2 regions of the Clostridium pasteurianum DSM 525 genome follow, and region 1 is predicted to be linked to the other one. Evidence: a T-box and tRNA genes for the amino acid it is inferred to sense, from the RefSeq annotation. Region 1 holds a T-box; the other holds one or more tRNA genes.
What was found. The T-box of region 1 lies ahead of proS (proline--tRNA ligase). A T-box ahead of a tRNA ligase gene usually reads a tRNA of that ligase, here a tRNA-Pro.
Positions count from the first base shown of each region.

Region 2: it encodes a tRNA-Pro, which carries the amino acid that the T-box ahead of proS (proline--tRNA ligase) is inferred to sense. The anticodon was not compared.

Region 1 covers NZ_CP009268.1:1,481,092-1,490,737, reverse strand. Annotated here, with positions in the region: gene CLPA_RS06785 (GerMN domain-containing protein) at 1-753, shown strand, start outside; gene CLPA_RS06780 (methyl-accepting chemotaxis protein) at 883-2,580, opposite strand; gene CLPA_RS06775 (DUF116 domain-containing protein) at 2,959-4,137, opposite strand; gene CLPA_RS06770 (lactate utilization protein) at 4,140-4,781, opposite strand; gene proS (proline--tRNA ligase) at 5,100-6,542, opposite strand; T-box leader at 6,625-6,868, opposite strand; gene CLPA_RS06760 (TolB family protein) at 6,935-8,287, opposite strand; gene CLPA_RS06755 (sensor histidine kinase) at 8,357-8,707, opposite strand; gene CLPA_RS06750 (ExeA family protein) at 9,016-9,646, opposite strand, start outside.
Region 2 covers NZ_CP009268.1:4,017,810-4,027,455, reverse strand. Annotated here, with positions in the region: gene istB (IS21-like element helper ATPase IstB) at 1-619, opposite strand, end outside; gene CLPA_RS18345 (hypothetical protein) at 705-893, opposite strand; gene istA (IS21 family transposase) at 977-2,530, opposite strand; gene CLPA_RS18335 (transposase) at 2,641-2,787, opposite strand; gene CLPA_RS18330 (ATP-binding protein) at 2,987-3,460, shown strand; tRNA gene CLPA_RS18325 (tRNA-Pro) at 3,505-3,580, opposite strand; gene CLPA_RS18320 (GntR family transcriptional regulator) at 4,536-4,898, shown strand; gene CLPA_RS18315 (ABC transporter ATP-binding protein) at 4,900-5,595, shown strand; gene CLPA_RS18310 (hypothetical protein) at 5,595-5,930, shown strand; gene CLPA_RS18305 (hypothetical protein) at 5,947-6,369, shown strand; gene CLPA_RS18300 (hypothetical protein) at 6,547-6,861, opposite strand; gene CLPA_RS18295 (ABC transporter ATP-binding protein) at 6,966-8,741, opposite strand; gene CLPA_RS18290 (ABC transporter ATP-binding protein) at 8,741-9,646, opposite strand, start outside.

The DNA of each region.
Region 1 (9,646 bases):
TATTCCAGAGGTGAATTCTATTATAGAGATGATCTAACTTCTTTACAAAGTAATACTAAGGAAATTCTTCTAAAAGAACCTTTACAAAAAGGTACTAGCTGGTCTCTCCCTGATGGAAGAAAAAGATCCATAACAAGTACTGATGCCTCTGTAGATACTCCTTCTGGTAAATATAAAGCTTTAGAAGTTACTACCTCTGGAAATAACTCTACTACTAAAGACTATTATGCACTTAATACTGGTCTTGTAAAAACTGTATTTACTTCTGAAGGTTCTACAGTTACTACATCTTTAAAAGGTATTATTAATGATTCCGCTGTAACCCAAACTATAAAATTTTATTATCCAAAGATGACAGATACAGATGTAGCAATTATGTCTAAAAAAAGTACAGTAAATTTGAAAACTAATGATGATATAAAAAATATCTTTCAAACTAATTTTAGAAAAACTTCAATAACTGATGCTAAGCCTTTAATGAGCAATAACACTAAAATAAACAAACTATATTTGAATGATTCTGAAAAAGTTGTATACGTAGATTTTTCAAAGGAATTTATTACTAAAATGAATGCTGGAAGTTCTATGGAAAGTGGAATACTAACTAGTGTTGTAAACACTTTGGGTGATTATTTCAATGTAAATGAAGTAAGACTTACTGTAGATGGTAAAGAATATGCTTCTGGCCATATTGCAATGAAAAAGGGTGAAAATTTTAAAGTGAACTATAACGAAGTTACAGAGGTTAAATAATTGATAATTTTACATTAAAATATTTTAATGTAAAATAAAAAGGCCGTATATTAAAACCAATAGTATACGACCTTTTTTCTATAACTACTTTTTATATCTTTATGTGTTAATACAAACTTTTATTAAGTTCTATGCAATTTTAAACTGAGATACATACTTCTTTAGCTTATCTGAACTTTCTTTGGCATTATCCATAAATTTTTCCACTGTATCTGCATTTTCAGATACTTTAATTGACTTTTCAGCAATATTAGTAATACCCTCTGCCCCCTCATTAGTTGCTATAGTTACTTGATTTATAGCTTTTGATACATTTTCTATGGACATATATAAAGCCTCTGTTGAATTGCTTACTTCTGTTATAATATTATCTATATGATCTGAATCAGCACTATACTTCTCTCCACTATCAACGAACATTTTATAATCATTTACAATTTGATTATCCACAAACTCTAATAATTCCTTAGAACTGTTTACCAAATTATCAACACAATCCAATACTGTAGTTGTAACTTTTTGTATTTCAATAACTGTAGTTTTTGAATTTTCCGCCAGATGTCTTATTTCTTCTGCTACCACCGCAAAACCTTTTCCAGATTCCCCTACTCTTGCTGCCTCTATAGCCGCATTTAGAGCTAACAGATTTGTTTGATCAGAAATTGAAAGTATAGCTTCTGATAATTCCTTAATTTTTTCAATAGATTTTGACCTTTCAATGGCAATCTTTAATTTATTTTCATTGGCAGAGTACACATCATTAGTATTTTTAGCAGATTCACTGAATACAGTACTTAATTCACTGGATTTTTTATTTATTTCCTTTGCTGATTCATGGCCTTCTTTAGACTTCTGTGCTACAAGTGCTACAGAGCTTTCTATTTCCTGTGAAGTTGCATTCATTTCTTCCATAGATGCAGCGGTCTGCTGCATTCCTGCTGACAATTGCTGTGTAGTTGCAGAAACATCTTCTATACTCTCATTTAAATTTTTAATACTATTTTGTGATAAATTTAAAACTCTATCTATACTAGCAGATTCTTTAGTTATAATCTCAATTATTCCTCTCATATCCTGGGTCAATTTTAAAGAGGCCCTGGCCATGTCCCCAATTTCATCCTTTAATATAAGATATTTTTTAGATATTTCCTTACTAAAATCTCCTTTTGACATATTAGTCAAATTTTCTTTCACTGCATTGATAGCTTTGACTATTGTATCGCCAAATAGATAAGAAACCCCTATGCCTATTATAAGCATGATCATTATAATACTAGTAACAAAAATCATTATTGAAATTATTTCATTATTAGCTGTAGTTTTATTAGAACCCATAAACCACATACCTATTATTTTACCCTTTGCATCAACTATTGGTTTATAATAAGTTATAGAGTCTTGTCCAACAACTTTTGCCTCTCCAATATACTCTTGACCATCATTTAAAACTTTATCAATAACTTCATCTGCTGCTCTTGTACCTGTAGCTCTCTTTCCATTACTATCTAAAACATTTGTAGAAATTCTAGTATCATTCATAAATATAGTAACATAAAAACCTGTAGTATTTTTTATGCCGTCTAATACATTAAAATTATCATTTATTAAGGTATTTCCCTTATATAGTTTGTTATCTTTTATGTACCAATCTCCTGTGTACTTCGAATCTAAATAGGAATATCCAAGTTCTGCACTTGATTTAATATCTTTAGTATAATTGTTATAAATAATAGTATTAATCTTACTATAAACAACTAAAGCTATTATTGATGAAAATAATAACAGTATTACTGAAAAAGTAATTATTATTTTCTTTTTCACACTCATAAAATCGCTCCTTCCATATTATATAATTTTATTCTTTGAAATTCTACAAGCATATGTAAAAAATCTTATGATACATACGGTCACATACAATATATGTAATTTATATGGTAATGTTTTTAATTATACTGTATTTATTTAAAATTATCAATAAAAATTATTAATTAATAATTAATAATCCGACAAAAAAATGTTTCTCAAAATACTCATTTGAGAAACTATAAACTCATATTAATATTCATTATCTTTTTTAACCTGACTAACTTGGCGTAAGTCTCCAACGCACTCTGTGAAAGTGATTCACACCAAATTAAAATTTGGGTTCTCTACTTTTTTCTTCAAGTGGGAGTTCAACGCCAAGTAAGCCATGCATTCGCAGTTCTAAAATTCAGATGAGGTAAAAGAATCCCCACCTGAATTAAGAACTTGCTTCAATTGATTTATATTGATATCTGTTACAATTCCCTTATTACTCCAATGCTTTTTGCAACCACAATAATCTAAAATTACACATTGAGGAACTAGATTAAACCTTCTTGCCTTCCATCCACCACTCATTAAATTAAGAACACAGGCAACTCCAACAATTCCTATCTCACCATAAGAAATCTTTTTTTCCTTAAATACTGAAGAACCGTGGGGGATTATCAATACTTCAAATCCATATTTTTTCCCCATCTTAGAAAGCTTATTAACTTTACAATTTTCAATACAATCTTTACAAGTATATCCATCCTCTGTATATTGTGCTTTACAATTTTTTTCGTTATTATATCTCATACATACAGGTAGAAGTAGTTTTTTTATCTTAGTTTTCAAAAAATCTGTTCTAAAAGATCTGTTCATTATTTCTGCACCTGTCATATTTAGATGATATTCTATCCTTTGTCTTCCACATAGAATAACATCTTCTTTGAATTTATGCTTAGGATATTCATCCTTAAGAAATGTTTCTACATTTACTGTGTACTTTCCAATTAAATTTTCACTTCTTATATTAAACCATAATGCATAAGAATTTATATTAAAAAAAGTCTGTTCCAATTTTTCTTCAGACAAAGCAAAGAAATATTTTTTTAAAATATCAAATCTCTGTACTTCCTCTTCAAATTCTCCTGAAGCGGATAACCACTTTAAAAACTTTTCAAAAGTCTTTAGAGATGGTTTTATGTTTGATTTGTAATTATTATTTGGAAACAAAAATACAGTAGCAAGTATTCCTCTTATGAAATCCGCTCCACCTTTAACTTTTCCTCCATGTTTCCTAAAGTCTACAAGTTTTTTCATTATATTTTTAGGTAATTCAGACAATTCAGCTGCATCATCACTATATAACTTCCAAAGAGTACCTAATGTTAAAATTTCCAGTAGGTATTCTTCATCACTTCTTAGAGTTTCCATATCTTTTAAACTAATATAATTCTTTAGATCTATTATTATGGAATCTATGATTGATCTTCCATTTAATATAACTTCCTCTGCAAATTCAGCTATATCTTTGTAATAATTATCAGAATTTATTTGGTCTGCATTAAGGGAATAAGTAACAATATCCTTCATAACTAATACCCTAATTCTTTTCCTACAATTATTACTTTTATTCTTCCTTTAGCACCTTGTCTTTTTATCAATGTATATTCATTGCAAATTCTCTCTTCGCTGCTGCAATCCATACAATATCCAACCTTTGCACAGGGAGTTTTTCTATTTAATCTCTTTGCATTAGCTGGAGCTGCATACTCTCTATTCCTCTGAATTGCTTCATCTACATCTTTAACTATTTTATTTTTACCCACAATTATAATAACTTTATCTGGTCCATAAAGCATTGCTGCTACCCTATTGCCGTTACCGTCTACATTATAAAGTTCTCCATTTTCGGTTATAGCATTACTGCTTACAATGTAAGTATCTGTTAAAAGACTCTTTTTAAATATATCTAATACTTCTTTACGAGTTAATCCTTCTGCATATCTGTCTAAAAAATTAAAGTCTCCATTTCTTAAAAAATCAATAGCCCCAATTTGAAAAAGTGTCTCTGAACCTCCAACAGCCACACTTTCACCCTTATTTATAAGGCTTTTAAGTATATCCAAAGCTTCTTTTTCATCTTTAGCATAGTACCCTTCCATATTATTTTTTTCTAATTTTTCAATAGTTCTATTAATTCTTTGTTCCATTAACCATATAGTATTTTCATCCATAATCTTTATAAGTACTACCATAATTCCAGCAGTACTTTTCCCCCTTTTCTTTTTATTTGATAAACAACATACCTATCTATCATCTATTCTTTTATATTTTAACATATAATTATTTATGTGATTAGGTAAAAATATAAATTTAACCTGACTAACTTGGCGTAAGTCTCCCCCTTTTTCAAGTAGGAGTTCAACGCCAAGTAAGCCATGCATTTGCAGTTCTAAGGGTAAAAGAATCCCCACCTGAATTAAGAACTTGCTTCAATTTTTCTATATACTAAATTAAGTGAGATTTAAAAATCTCACTTAATAAAATACTAATTAATATGCTCTTCCCCAATACACCATGTGTTTTGCCTTTTTACCACAGCATACACAAGTATCTGAAAGTTCTTCCTGCTCAAAAGGAATACACCTTGAAGTAGCTCCTGTATCTTCCTTTATCTTATCTTCGCAGTCTTTATCACCACACCACATAGCTTTAACAAAACCAGTTTTATTTTCAACTATATCATTGAACTCTTCCATAGTAGTTGCTATGTTGGTTTTTTCTTCCCTTGCCTTTGTAGCTGCTTCCAGCATTGATTTGTGTATATCTTCTAAAAGTTCTGGTATCTTTGTTTCAAGTTCATCCATTGGTACAAATATTTTTTCTCTAGTATCACGTCTTACTAGTACCACCTGATTTTTCTCCATATCCTTAGGTCCAACTTCCAGTCTTACTGGAATACCCTTCATTTCATATTCACTGAATTTCCATCCTGGTGTCTTATCACTTATATCCATTTTAACTCTGGCTACCTTAGCTATTCTATCCTTTAATTCAGTTGCCTTCTCAATAACACCTTCCTTATGCTGTGCTATTGGCACTATTACAACTTGAGTTGGTGCTATTCTTGGAGGCATTTTTAACCCTTCATCATCCCCATGTACCATGATAATTGCTCCAATTATACGTGTAGTCATACCCCAGGAGGTCTGATTTACATACTCAAGCTTTTCATTCTTATCTGCGAACTGTATTCCAAAGGCCTTTGCAAAATTTTGACCAAAGAAATGGGAAGTTCCTGACTGAAGTGCCTTACCATCATGCATCAAGGATTCAATAGTATAGGTAGCTTCTGCTCCTGCAAACTTTTCCTTTTCAGTTTTTCTTCCCTTAACTACTGGTATAGCAAGCATATTTTCACAGAAATCCGCATAGATATTAAGCATTTGTATGGTTTCTGCCTCTGCCTCTTCCTTTGTAGCATGTATGGTATGGCCCTCCTGCCATAAAAATTCTGTAGTCCTTAGGAAAGGTCTCGTAGTCTTTTCCCATCTTACTACAGAACACCACTGATTATATAACTTTGGCAGATCTTTATAGGATTGAACTATCTTAGCATAGTGCTCACAGAACAATGTTTCTGAAGTTGGACGAACACATAATTTTTCTGTAAGCTCATCATTTCCACCCTTTGTAACCCAAGCTACTTCTGGTGCAAATCCCTCTACATGGTCTTTTTCCTTTTGAAGAAGACTTTCTGGAATAAGAAGTGGCATATATACATTTTCATGGCCTTTTTCTTTAAACTTTCCATCTAAATATTTCTGTATATTTTCCCAAATGGCATAAGCATAAGGCCTGAGGATAACACATCCCTTAACACTGGAATAGTCTACAAGTTCTGCTTTTTTAACGATATCTGTATACCACTGTGCAAAATCCTCATCCATAGAAGTGATTTGCTCAACTCTTTTATTATTGTTTTTCTTTGACATAAAGTTTTCTCCTCCTAATTATAAATTATTATGTAATATTTCTAATAAAATTATCAATAAAAATAAAAAAGTCCCAAATCCCCAAAGGGACCGAGACTATATCGGCGGTACCACCCTAATTAATAAATTAATTAACACTACTCACTCTTATCTTTAACGGAATTTAACCGCTACAGCCTACTTTAAGGAATGTTGAAATTCATATACCTTATTTCAGTGCAGAACTCAGAGGCAGGTTCAAAGGGGCTCCTTAAGGAATTTTTCAGCTAGCATTCCCTCTCTTTTAAAGAACTTATATTTCTACTATTCCTCTTCTTTGTATTTAATCATAGTATTGAACTACCTCAAATAATAGAATATAAAATTTACTTTGTCAATAGTGATAATAAAGTTTATTTAAAGGTTACTATATTTACTTCATTTTTATCCATGAAAGTAAATTCATTTTTAGTGGTTTGATTTTTTCCAGTGAAATATAATATACTTTTACTATCTGGACTCCATTGTACTTCATTATATATGTTTCCTAAAGTATTTATATTTTCAGCTAGTAATTTTCTATCTGTAAGATTATTTCCATTGATTTTGGCAGCATATAGATTCCATTGATCCTTATTATTTTTAATTACTATATTCTTATATATAATCTTAGATTTATCTGGTGATATCCAAAATGGTAACGCATATTTACTTTCTTTTGAGTTAACATGATTTATTAAATTATAAAATTTTCTTGTATCTACATCATAAACATACAGACCCTCGCTATTATTTAATATGCCATCAAATATTATTTTTTTACCATTATCTAAAATACCATAAATATCAAAAGATAGTCCATTCATAATCAAATTACCTTTTCTAATTGTTCCTATAAGAGGTAATTCAATGGAATTACCTGCACTAATATTAACATATGGGAAAAGCAACACTTCATCTATTTTCTCAGTTTCACTATTTACTTTGAATATACCCTGCCTTCTATTATTTAAATCATTATCTTTATACTGCTCTCCTATAAAATATATATCCTTTCCATCTCTACTATAAAAGTTTTGTAACGAACCCATATTAACATATTTTTTATCTATCTTTATTTCTTTATTTTTATTGTTTTTAATATCATATAAATTTATATTACTATTTTGTTGTCTAATTAAATAATTTCCATCTTCGGACCAATTGCTACTCCATGAAGTTTTCCAATCTTCTTTAAAATTATCATATTCTATATTCTTATTGGCATTTATATCATATAAGTTGTATTTATTATCTTTAGCATATCTTAATTTATTAATATTAGATACTACAGCTTCTGTTACATTTTTAGTTTCTATGTTTAAAGGGTATTTTTCAAAGGTTGTTAGATTAAGTTTGTAAACACTTCCTTGAAAGTCATCCATAGCTTCATTACTTTCCTTATCTGTCATTTTACTTAAAGCTTTAGTATATTTCTTATAAAACTTATCTCTATCCATACCAATTCCCACAATAGCTTCATTAGAATTTATAAAACCAAAGTTTTCAGAAAAACCTTGTACATTGCCATAAGTTTTCTTACTAACTATTTCTAAAGGTTTATCATCTGTCAAAGATAACGCTGAGCTATCATTCCATACCACCTCAGGTTTTTGAGAGATACTTTGTCCATGTGCAGTAATAAGTTTGTCTAGTCCTAGGCATCCTACTATAATAAATACTGGAATACCTATAATTATTAATATATTTTTAGCCTTTCGCTTCATTGTTAATCCTCCATTCATTACGTTATAATCAAAATTCATTAGTTAAAGAATAACCAATAATTATATCCATCACTTAACTAAGTTATTGCCAACTTGTAAAAACAGAGGAATTTTTATCTTAACTTTTGTTCCCTTATTAATTTCACTTTCTATATTTATATTGCCATCATATTTATCCACTATAGCTTTAACTATGGCTAATCCAAGACCACTGTTTCCACGCTCTCTACAAATCTTTTTATTCACTCTATAGAAAGGATTAAATATTTTGGATAGACTTTCTTTTGAAATTCCTATACCACTATCTTCTACCGTAATAACACAATTTCCCTTATCTCTATATAACTTAACCTTTATAATAGATTTTACATTAGCATATTTTATGGAGTTATCTATTATATTTATGAGCATTCTTGATATTTCATCTTTATTTGCAAATACATTAATATCCTCAACAATACATCTTTCAAAGGTAATTTCATACTTTTTAGCTTTAACTGTTACGTGTCAAATTATTTAATCCTTAAAAAGTCAAATTATTTCAGCCTAAAATTAGTAATAATGTGGTAAAAAATCAGTTTAAATAATCTTACTAATGGCAAATTAAGTCTCAAAAATCAAATTAAATAACCCTTTCTCCACAATATCCACAATGTATAAAATTCTAAAATTGGTCAATAAATATAGGCATAGAAAAACACTGCTCAGAATAAGCAGTGTAAAAAATTTTAAATTGTAAGATCAATTTCACTCTGAGATTTATAAACTGTATCTGAATTAATAGAAGTAAGTCTTTCATTAGCACCAGAGATAAGGCACATTCTCGTTAGAGAATTTAGTGGTCTTATAGCTCCATTAGTGCTTGAATAAATGAGTTCAAAAGCATCATCAGTAAAAATTGGTTCTGAACAGCCTGCGGCTTTTAGCATAGAAGTTATGTAGGGCTTACATTCATCATGCGTTAGCCCTTTTAAGCAATAATTCATTATGATTCGTTGACGTAGTGCTTCATGGACCTGCCTGCTGAGTTGAAGTAAAAAATTAGGTTGACCTGAAAGAATTAACATAGCATAATTCTTTGAGTCCATATGAAAATTAAATATTATTCTTAAATCATCAAGAATGGAATTGCTTAAAAATTGACATTCATCAATTATAATAACTGGAATTACATTTTTACTGTGGCTATAAGTGTATATAGACTCTTGTATTTGCTTAAACATAGTTACTTTTTTCTGAGCATGAATTATTCCAAGACCATCGCATAATGCTCTATAGAAGTCCATAACAGTTAAAGTGGAAATAGGAATGTATACGCACTTATATAAATTTGGATTTAGTGAATCTACAAAATTGCGG
Region 2 (9,646 bases), 1.8 Mb from region 1:
AAAGATTAGTTGTAATTATTGTGGATTTTTGGCCTGCTCTTAAAGAGATATTAGTAAACAGGAGCTCCGCCCCCTCTTTGTCAGAAGATATATATCCAAATTCATCTAATATAACTAAATCATATTTAGAAAGTTTATTTTGATATCCTCTTAAACTTTTAGTAGATTTTAATTCTTTTAATTGTGTAATAAAAAGAGGTACAGTTGTAAATAATACTTTATATCCTTCTAAACATGCCTTTATTCCTAATGCGATAGCAATGTGTGTTTTCCCTGTTCCACAGTTTCCAGAAAGAATTACGTTCTGCCCGTCCTTTATGAATTTTAAGCCGCTAAGGTGCTTTAACTTCAATTGAGCGTCAGCTGGTAAATCTTCAATTGATAAATCTTCTAAATATTTTTTATAGGGGAAACTGGCTGTTCTAATTCTGCTTTGAGTCAAATTATACTTTCTTATATCACATTCCTTTTGAAGAAGTCCATATAGGAATTCCTCATAACTAAGGTTATTAGTGTTAGCATCTTCAATTGACTGTTCAATATCACTTTTTATAACTCCCAGCTTCATTATTTTAGCATATGTTTTTATATCACTAATAAATGAATTCTTAGCATCCATAAAGTCACTCCCTTGAATGTTTTTTTGAAACACAATATATATGGTTAAAAAAGATATTTTCAAGTAGTAGATTAAAATTAAGTACTTACTTAGCTCTAAGTATTTTCCTTATCTGTTCATAAATATCTTGTTCTGTATATTCATAAACATATCCTTCTTCGTCTGCTTCTGGCTCTTTGCCAAACTTCTCAAGAATAAAAATTTCCATATCTTTCGATATATTTAAAAATGAATGTTCTCTTAAGTCATTTATATATTTTTTAGTAACAATCATGCTTTTCTCCTTATACATATATAATCTTGTAAACTCAATCCTAACGGATTTTTTTAAGATACCCAAAACAAAATAAACATCTTTTACTGCTTTAGAAGACTGTTAAATTCATTTAAAATATTAAGTGAATTATTCATAATTTCATCATCATGATCTTCCAGATATATAATTTTAGGATCATCCTTTCTAGAACAGATAAATTCAATTTTATCAATACTTATATTAGTTGGGCATACTTCCTGTAGATTTTTGATGGCATTATTAATAGTTACAAGACCATAGTTACCAACTAATTCAATAAGTTTCACAAAATCTCGGTCATTACTGTTAAAATATTTAGAGTAAATTTCTTTTAGCACATTATCCATTTGATTAAAGGCTGTGCTATTAATAAGTGCTTTTGGCTTTCTAAAAAGCGTTTTAGAATAATGCATAATATCTATATGCCACAAGTTCATACCATAAACTTTATCATGTGTAGCTATTTCTTTTTCATTATAAAAAACTAAAATTTTAGTGGTATATATCTTACATCGTACCATTGTGCCTACATAATCATCTGGTACAGAGTAATAACAGGAATCTACCATAATCGTTGAATATTTATTTACTCTTAGATCTGAAATAGAAGCTGTTTCATATAGAGGCATATCCGGTAATAAGTACTCTCGTTCATCATCTAATAGTTGAAACGGTGACTTATTTGAATTAGATAAGGTTCTTGAATTTAATTTATTTAGCACTTCATCAAGATAAGCGTTAGCTTCATTTAATGATATAAATGTATGCTCTCTTGAAAATGCTTTCCTTCGTATAAATTCTACACTTCTCTCTACATGCCCTTTTTCATTACCACTGTAAGCATTGCAAAATCTAAATCTGAATTTATAATATAGCGACAGCTTTAGAAGAGCATCTGTTGGTTCTTTTTCTGTATGCCCTACAAACTTACCTACGGCAACTCTAGTATTATCATAAACAACTGTTCTGTGGTTACCTTTAATATGTTTAAAGAATGAAGCATGGGCTTCTAAAAAGCATCCTGTATTCTGTTTTGGAAATAATCTAGCCCATCTATAATTGCTGTAAGCTGCCGTAAATACTGCCAATTGAAATTCCTTTATAGTGCCATCATTCATTTGTAATTTCACTACTCCAAAATCAAATTCTACTATATCTCCTGGAGAGTATTCCTGACGTATATACGCTTCGCGTTTTTTCCTTTCTATGCTGTTTACAGCATTTACCACAGATGGATAGCTGATATTATAGCCTTCTTCAAGCAAAACCTCATACATATCAATTTTTTTCTTCTGCTGTTTAGATAATCCACTTAATCGTTTCTGTTCATTCTCTCTTAAAAATTGTTTAAGCCTTTCTATAACCTCATCGGTTAAAGCCTTTTTAACTCTTGGAGATGAAATATATTTAGGTTTAGATGTTATATCATTAATAATATTAATTTTGTCTATTTCACCTAAGTCATCATTTACTTCAATAAGCTTATTTTCGTAGTCTCTAACATATTTTCTTATGGTCTCTCTACATATTCCTGTTTCTTTACTTATTTGTCTTTGAGATTTACCTTCTCTAATATGTTTTAATATAATATCCTGTTTTTGATTCAAATCTATCACCCTCTGCACTTCCTCTTATACAAAATATTATTACCTAAATATTGTTTGTATAAAAGGTTTGGAAAATACTAGTGGACAGATTTTTAATTATTATTTGGCACAGTTATAGTTTATACAATACATCCTTTTAATATTTTTATATTTCTTGCGTCACATCTCTGCTTTATTAATTCTATTAATCTTATTTTCATACTTTTATTTAACATCTCATATCTATATTTTGTTACCCATACTATATGATATTCTATTTTATGCACTGTATGGCTTCCTTTGTTATAATATACCAACTATACCACCCTATTTTATTATACCAAAGTATTGTTATTTATCTATATCCTACGGATTTGCTAAAGCTGCCCAACTAAAGTCGGGGGTTTTAGACCTCATACATGGAAATAAAGAATCTGAGGATTTTGGATTTACTAGAGATGCAGATTACTATGGGAGGAATTCACAATGATAAATGAATCTACTGTTTCAAAGCTTAATGAATTAAGACTTACTGCTATGGCAGAATCCTATCGCAATCAGTTACTTGATTCCTCCTTCAAAGACCTATCCTTTGAAGAACGTTTTGGGCTTATAATCGATACAGAATGGTCTAGAAGGAAGAATAATAAGCTAAACAAACTTATTCGAAAATCTGAATTTAGCTTTAATGATGCATGTATCGAAAATATAGAATATCATGCAGATAGGAAACTTGACAAAGCATTGATTACAAAGCTATCTACCTGTAATTATATCCAAGAGAAACATAATATAGTCATCTTAGGTGCTTCTGGTGCTGGCAAAACATATATAAGCTGCGCTTTTGGAATTGCTGCTTGTAGAAACTTCTATACGACAAAATACATTCGTCTCCCAGAACTCTTAAACGAGTTAGCGATAGCTAGCACACATTATTTTTATAAATATAATATGAAATAAAAAAAGTAGTCCATTCATTTGAAATAGACTACTTTAAAATACTTTGGTCGGGGTGACAGGGATTGAACCTGCGACCTCATGGTCCCAAACCACGCGCGCTCCCATCTGCGCCACACCCCGGCAACATGTATTATTATATACAAAGACTAATAAAAAAGCAAGAAAAATTTAATGCAAATTTTAAATTAGTAATAGTGGAGAAAGATGAAACAAACTATGAAGTTAGTTCATTGGTTAAATGGTGATTTTTACTCACTATCAAGTGAAAGCTTTTCACCAGGCTACGCGGTGAAAAAGTTAAAGATTCCACTTCGTGAAAGGTGAAAGCTTCAACGACGCTGCGCTTGTTGAAAGTGATAGATTTGACTAAAGTCAAAGGTAAAGGATATTTTTCTTCCGTTACACTATAGAAAAATTTAGAATTAAGAGATGCAAACTTTATATGGGAATTTGGTTCATTAAAGATTTTTGGGCGGTTAGCCCGGTAGATTAGCAATAATATTACATTAATATAATGACTTTTATTGATTTTCAGTAGTAACATTTAGATAGTTGTTTCTATCCGATGACTAACATCCGTAATACTCCCAAGCTTCTATAAAGTGTGAGATAACAGTTTCAGCTTACTCATTAATTAATTTAAACTTAGAGATAGAACAAGATCAAGTTATATTAGATTTATTAATAACATGGCCCTGCTGGCAGGTCAACGGAATTAATGAATTGTGTAGTTATATTTTGAAAAATTTTATCACTGAAGTTAGTTATCCTAACCACCTAACCGGTTCGAAAACATATATTCCCATTTAAAGATGTTAATTTATTAGTTCTAAAGCTTTTTTCGTAGCATAGCGGAGAAAAAGCCTCCTTTACTATTCACTACGTGAATGCTTTCGCTTTTAACCGAGGCGAAGCCAAGTAAAAAGCTTTCACTTGTTAATGAGCAAAATATCCATTTAGCAGTTTGATGCCATTATTTCGTCATTTTCTCCTATTTCCAATAAAATAAGTATTTACAAATGATTATATTGAGTGTATTATGTAAGTATAACAGTAATTAACTGGAGGTGGTAAAATGAAATTTGATGAGAATATTCCAATATATATACAGATAATGAACTATATAAAAGAGAGAATTATTACCGAAGAATTAAAAAAAGGAGAAAAACTTCCATCTGTTAGAGAGTTGGCTGAACAAATGAAAGTAAATCCTAATACAGTTCAAAGAGCTTATCAAGAACTTGAAAGAGAGAATGTAGCACATAGTCAAAGAGGACTTGGAAGATATATTACAGAAGATGAGGAAAAAATAAAAATGCTAAAAAGTGAAATGGCTAGTGAGTTTATAGATACTTTTATCAAGAGTATGTCAAAGCTTGGTTATACTCCTGAAGAAATAATTGATATTTTAAGTAAAAAATTAGAAGGGAAGTGCTAAAATGGAACCTATACTTAAAGCATCAGATCTTACGAAATCTTATTTTAGAAAAAGAGGTCTAAATAATTTTAATTTAGAAATACCTCTTGGAAGAATAGTAGGTCTTTTGGGGCCCAACGGCAGTGGAAAGACTACCTTTATAAAAATTGCAGCAGGAATTTTAAGGCATACTTCCGGGGAAATAAAAATTGATGGACAAAATCCGGGAGTATATACAAAATCAGTAGTTGCATATTTACCTGATGTTAATTTTCTATATAAATGGATGAAAATTAAACACGCAGTAAAATTTTATAAGGATATGTTTAAGGATTTTGATGAGAATAAATGTAAAGAACTTTTAATATTCATGGACTTAGATGAAAATGATAAAGTAACAACACTTTCTAAGGGTATGCTGGAAAAATTAAATCTTTCTCTTACTCTTGCTAGAAAAGCAAAATTATATATTTTGGATGAACCTTTAGGCGGAGTGGATCCTACGGCAAGAGAAAAGATACTTAATGCAATACTTGACAACTGCAGAGAAGATTCCTCTATGATTGTAACAACTCATCTTGTAAATGATATTGAGAGATTATTTGATGATGTCGCTTTCATTTCAGAAGGTAAAATTGTATTACAGGGAAACGCGGAGGAACTTAGAATTGAAAAGGGTAAATCTATAGATGAACTATACAGGGAGGTATTTAAATAATGTTAAAACTTATAAAATATGAACTTGTAGGAAAATATAAATCCTTTGGGATATTGATTTTACTTATAATACTTCTTAATCTAGGGCTTATCAGCAGAATGAACAACTGGGAACCAGAACTTCTTGTAATGCTCTCAATTTTTATAGGAGTGGCCATTGGAGTTACTTTATTAGTATGGTGTATAAATTTATTTGGACAGGACTTATATGATGATAAAGGATATTTAACTTATACTTTACCGCAGAGGGGATATTCTATACTAGGTTCCAAGCTTATAATTTCTTCGATTTTCTATGTTATAGCTATGTGTATAGCTGGAGCATTTTCTTTATGATATACCAAACTTACAAATGTCATTGGATATGGTGGGAATTAAAATTAAATGGTTAAATATAGCGATTTTATTTTTAACAAGCTTTATTGCTTTATTAATGACAATTTATTTCTCTATATCTGTCACTAGACTTGCAATAGCTAAAAAGAGAATGGGAAAGTTTGCTGCATTTATAATTTTTGCTATAATAACTACACTACAAGGACTTATAAGTTATAAAATTATAGACAAAGTATTTCATCAGACTTTTTATGTAAAGATATTTGGTTTTTTACAGGGGACAAATGCTATTAACAGCAGTAATATGGATAGTGACCTTGCTTCATTAATAATAAATGGTGTACCTCTTAATACAGTAGATGTTATATTTCAAGTCATTATATTTATAGTATTTTTTATATTAACTTCTTATATTATTGAGAAAAAGATAGATTTATAAAATATAGAAATCTCTATATTTTATAAATTCCGGTTACTTTAGAATTCATTTTAATAATTTATTGATCTAAATTTATTTTTTAATATTGAGATGAGTAAAAGCTGTGTCCTAATATATTGTGGCACAGCTTTTATTATTCAGTTCTCTATCATATAAAGTGGAGAATAAAAGTACTATCTAAATTTTATGTTTATTATCACCAGCACCTCTTGTAGGTACAACAGAAATAATGAATCCTATAAGTACAGAAACTATGGCTGGAGCAATAATGTTAATATATGCTATATATCTGGTTCTATAGACAATTAGGGCAGTTATGCCAGTAATTAAAATTGAAGCTATAAATATATAGATAACAAACTTTGCAAAAGAACTCATAAATTTTTCATAAAATTTATGGCGAGTAGGTCCACTGATAATACTTCTAAATAAAAAATAAGATATAAGTATTAATACTAAATCCATGCCGGCTGAAATAATAAAATTCCTCATGCTAATCAACTCCTATCATAAAAATAGATTTATGTATTCTCTATTTCTATTATATTTTCCCAAATCTATAGGATTTTACACATGAAAATTAAAATTAAAAAGCTTTAATCTAGAAATTTATATTGAGACATAAATAAATCATAATACAATCCTTTAAGTTTCATTAGTTCTTTATGAGTTCCAGATTCAGCTATATTGCCTTTATCTATAACCATTATTCTATCAGCGTTTCTAATAGTAGAAAGTCTATGGGCTATTACAAAAGAAGTTCTTCCTGTAAGTAATTTTTGTATTCCACTTTGCACAAGCTTTTCTGTATGAGTGTCTATGTTAGAAGTAGCTTCGTCAAGAATTAATATTCTAGGATTTGCAAGCAAGGCTCTTGCAAAGGATATAAGTTGCCTTTGTCCAACTGAAAGTCTTGAACCTCTTTCATTTACCTCAGTATTATAACTATTTTCAAGGTTCATAATAAAAGCATGAGCATTAGCTGATTTTGATGCTGCTATAACCTCTTCATCAGTAGCATCTAGTTTACCATATCTTATGTTTTCCATTATTGTAGAAGAAAATAAAAAAGTATCTTGAAGCATTATTCCCATTTGAGACCTCAGGGATTCTAAATTTACATATTTAATGTTTATGTTATCAATTAAAACGCTTCCCTTAGTTGGATCATAAAATCTACTTATAAGATTTACTATAGTAGTTTTCCCAGAACCGGTAGGACCAACTAAGGCCACTGTTTCACCTGGATATATTTTGAAGTTAAGTTTGTTTAAAATAGTAGCATCATTGTTGTAGGAGAAAGTTAAATCTTTGAATTCTACAGTTCCAGTTATCTTAGGCATAATGTCATTTTTTATAGTGGTTATATCAGGTTTAATATCAAGAATTTCAAATATTCTTTCACCAGCGGCAAAATTTGTGATAAGGGTATTATAGAAGTTACTTATATTTATAATTGGTCTCCAAAACATGCTTATATAAGCTATAAAGGCAACCATAGTTCCAATAGTTATTCTATTAGACTTTAAAAGTGAAATTCCATAGAAAAAAACTAATATAGTTCCTACACCGGAAGATAAAGTTACTATTGGCCAAAAGGAATCATTTAATCTAACTGCTTTTACAAAGGAATCCATCATATCTTTTGTAAGTACTAAAAAGCTCCTTGAAGTCTTTTCTTCTTCTGAAAAGCCTTGTATTATTTTTATACCAGAAAAATCTTCATGGGTATAGGCATTTAGATTTGATCTTTTTCTTCTGTAATTTTGCCATCTTTTTCTGGAGATTGTTTCTATGGAAAAAAGAGTTATTGATAAAAAGGGAATAACTATTATGGCCATTAAAGCTAATACAAAGTTCATATAAAACATTATGAAAGTTACACATATAAGGGTTAGTATTTCTGGTATAAAACTGGTTAAGCTAGTTGAAAACAATTCCTGAAGGGAATTTACATCACCAATTACTCTAGCCAAAATTTTTCCTACAGGTCTGTTATCGAAAAATGAAAAGGAAAGTTTTTGAATATGTTCATAAAGCTGCTGCCTTATTTTTAATAAAATTTTGTTTGTAACCTTAGAAAGCATTTGAATGCTTGTTTTTGAAGCTATCATAGATAAAAAGTTTAATATAAACATAGCGATAGCTAACAGTATAAGTCCCTGTAGATTTTTGGATGAAATATATTTATCAATAGCAATTTTCATTAAATAAGGATTTAACAGTCCGCATAGCATTACGTAAATTAAAAGTATAAGTATAAGAAATACTCTTAGTTTATAAGGCTTTAAGTAGCTAAATAATCTAATTAGCAAATCTTTGTTGGATATATTGTTTATATTTTCATCCTGTTTTATAGAATTTTTAGGCATTATATCACCTCATCTTCTTTTAGAGATTCAAATTGTTCTAAATAAATTTCATAATAATAGCCTTTTTTATTGATTAGTTCTTCATGAGTACCAATTTCAACTATTTCACCTTTATCTAGAAATATGATGATGTCTGCATTTTTTACTGCGGATATTCTATGGGCAATTATGAAAGTGGTTATTTTTTTATTTCTATTATAGAGATTTTTTAACAAATTATATTCTGTATCCATATCTAAAGCTGAGGTGGAATCATCTAGAATTAATATTTTTGAATTTTTAACAAGGGCTCTAGCTATGGAAAGTCTTTGTTTCTGGCCTCCGGAAAGACCTATTCCCCTTTCACCAATAATTGTATTAAAACCATCTTCAAGTTCATCTATAAAGTTTAAAGCACAGGAATCACTACAAGCTTTCTCAATTTCACTTTGAGATGCACTTACATTACTGAATTTTATATTATTTTCTATAGTATCAGAGAAGAGAAAAATATCCTGTGGAACTACAGCCATTTGACTTCTTAGAAAATCTAAATTTATGGATTTTACATTTACTCCATCTATGAGAACACTTCCAGAAGTAACATCATAGTATCTTCCTATTAAATTTATCAATGAGGATTTACCAGAACCGGTACTACCCATTATAGCTACAGTGCTTTTTGCGGGTATTTTTAAATTAATGTTTTTTAACACAGTCTCCTTGTTATATTTGAAGGTTACATTTTTGAATTCTATATTTCCAACAATTTCATTAAGCTGTATTGGATTTTTAGGACTTGTTATCTGTGAGGTTATTTTAAATATTCTATCTATTTTCTTTGCGGAAGCTGAACCTTGAGATACAACATTTGTAAAAGTTCCTATCATTCTTATAGGCCATATCAGCATCCAAATATAACTGTT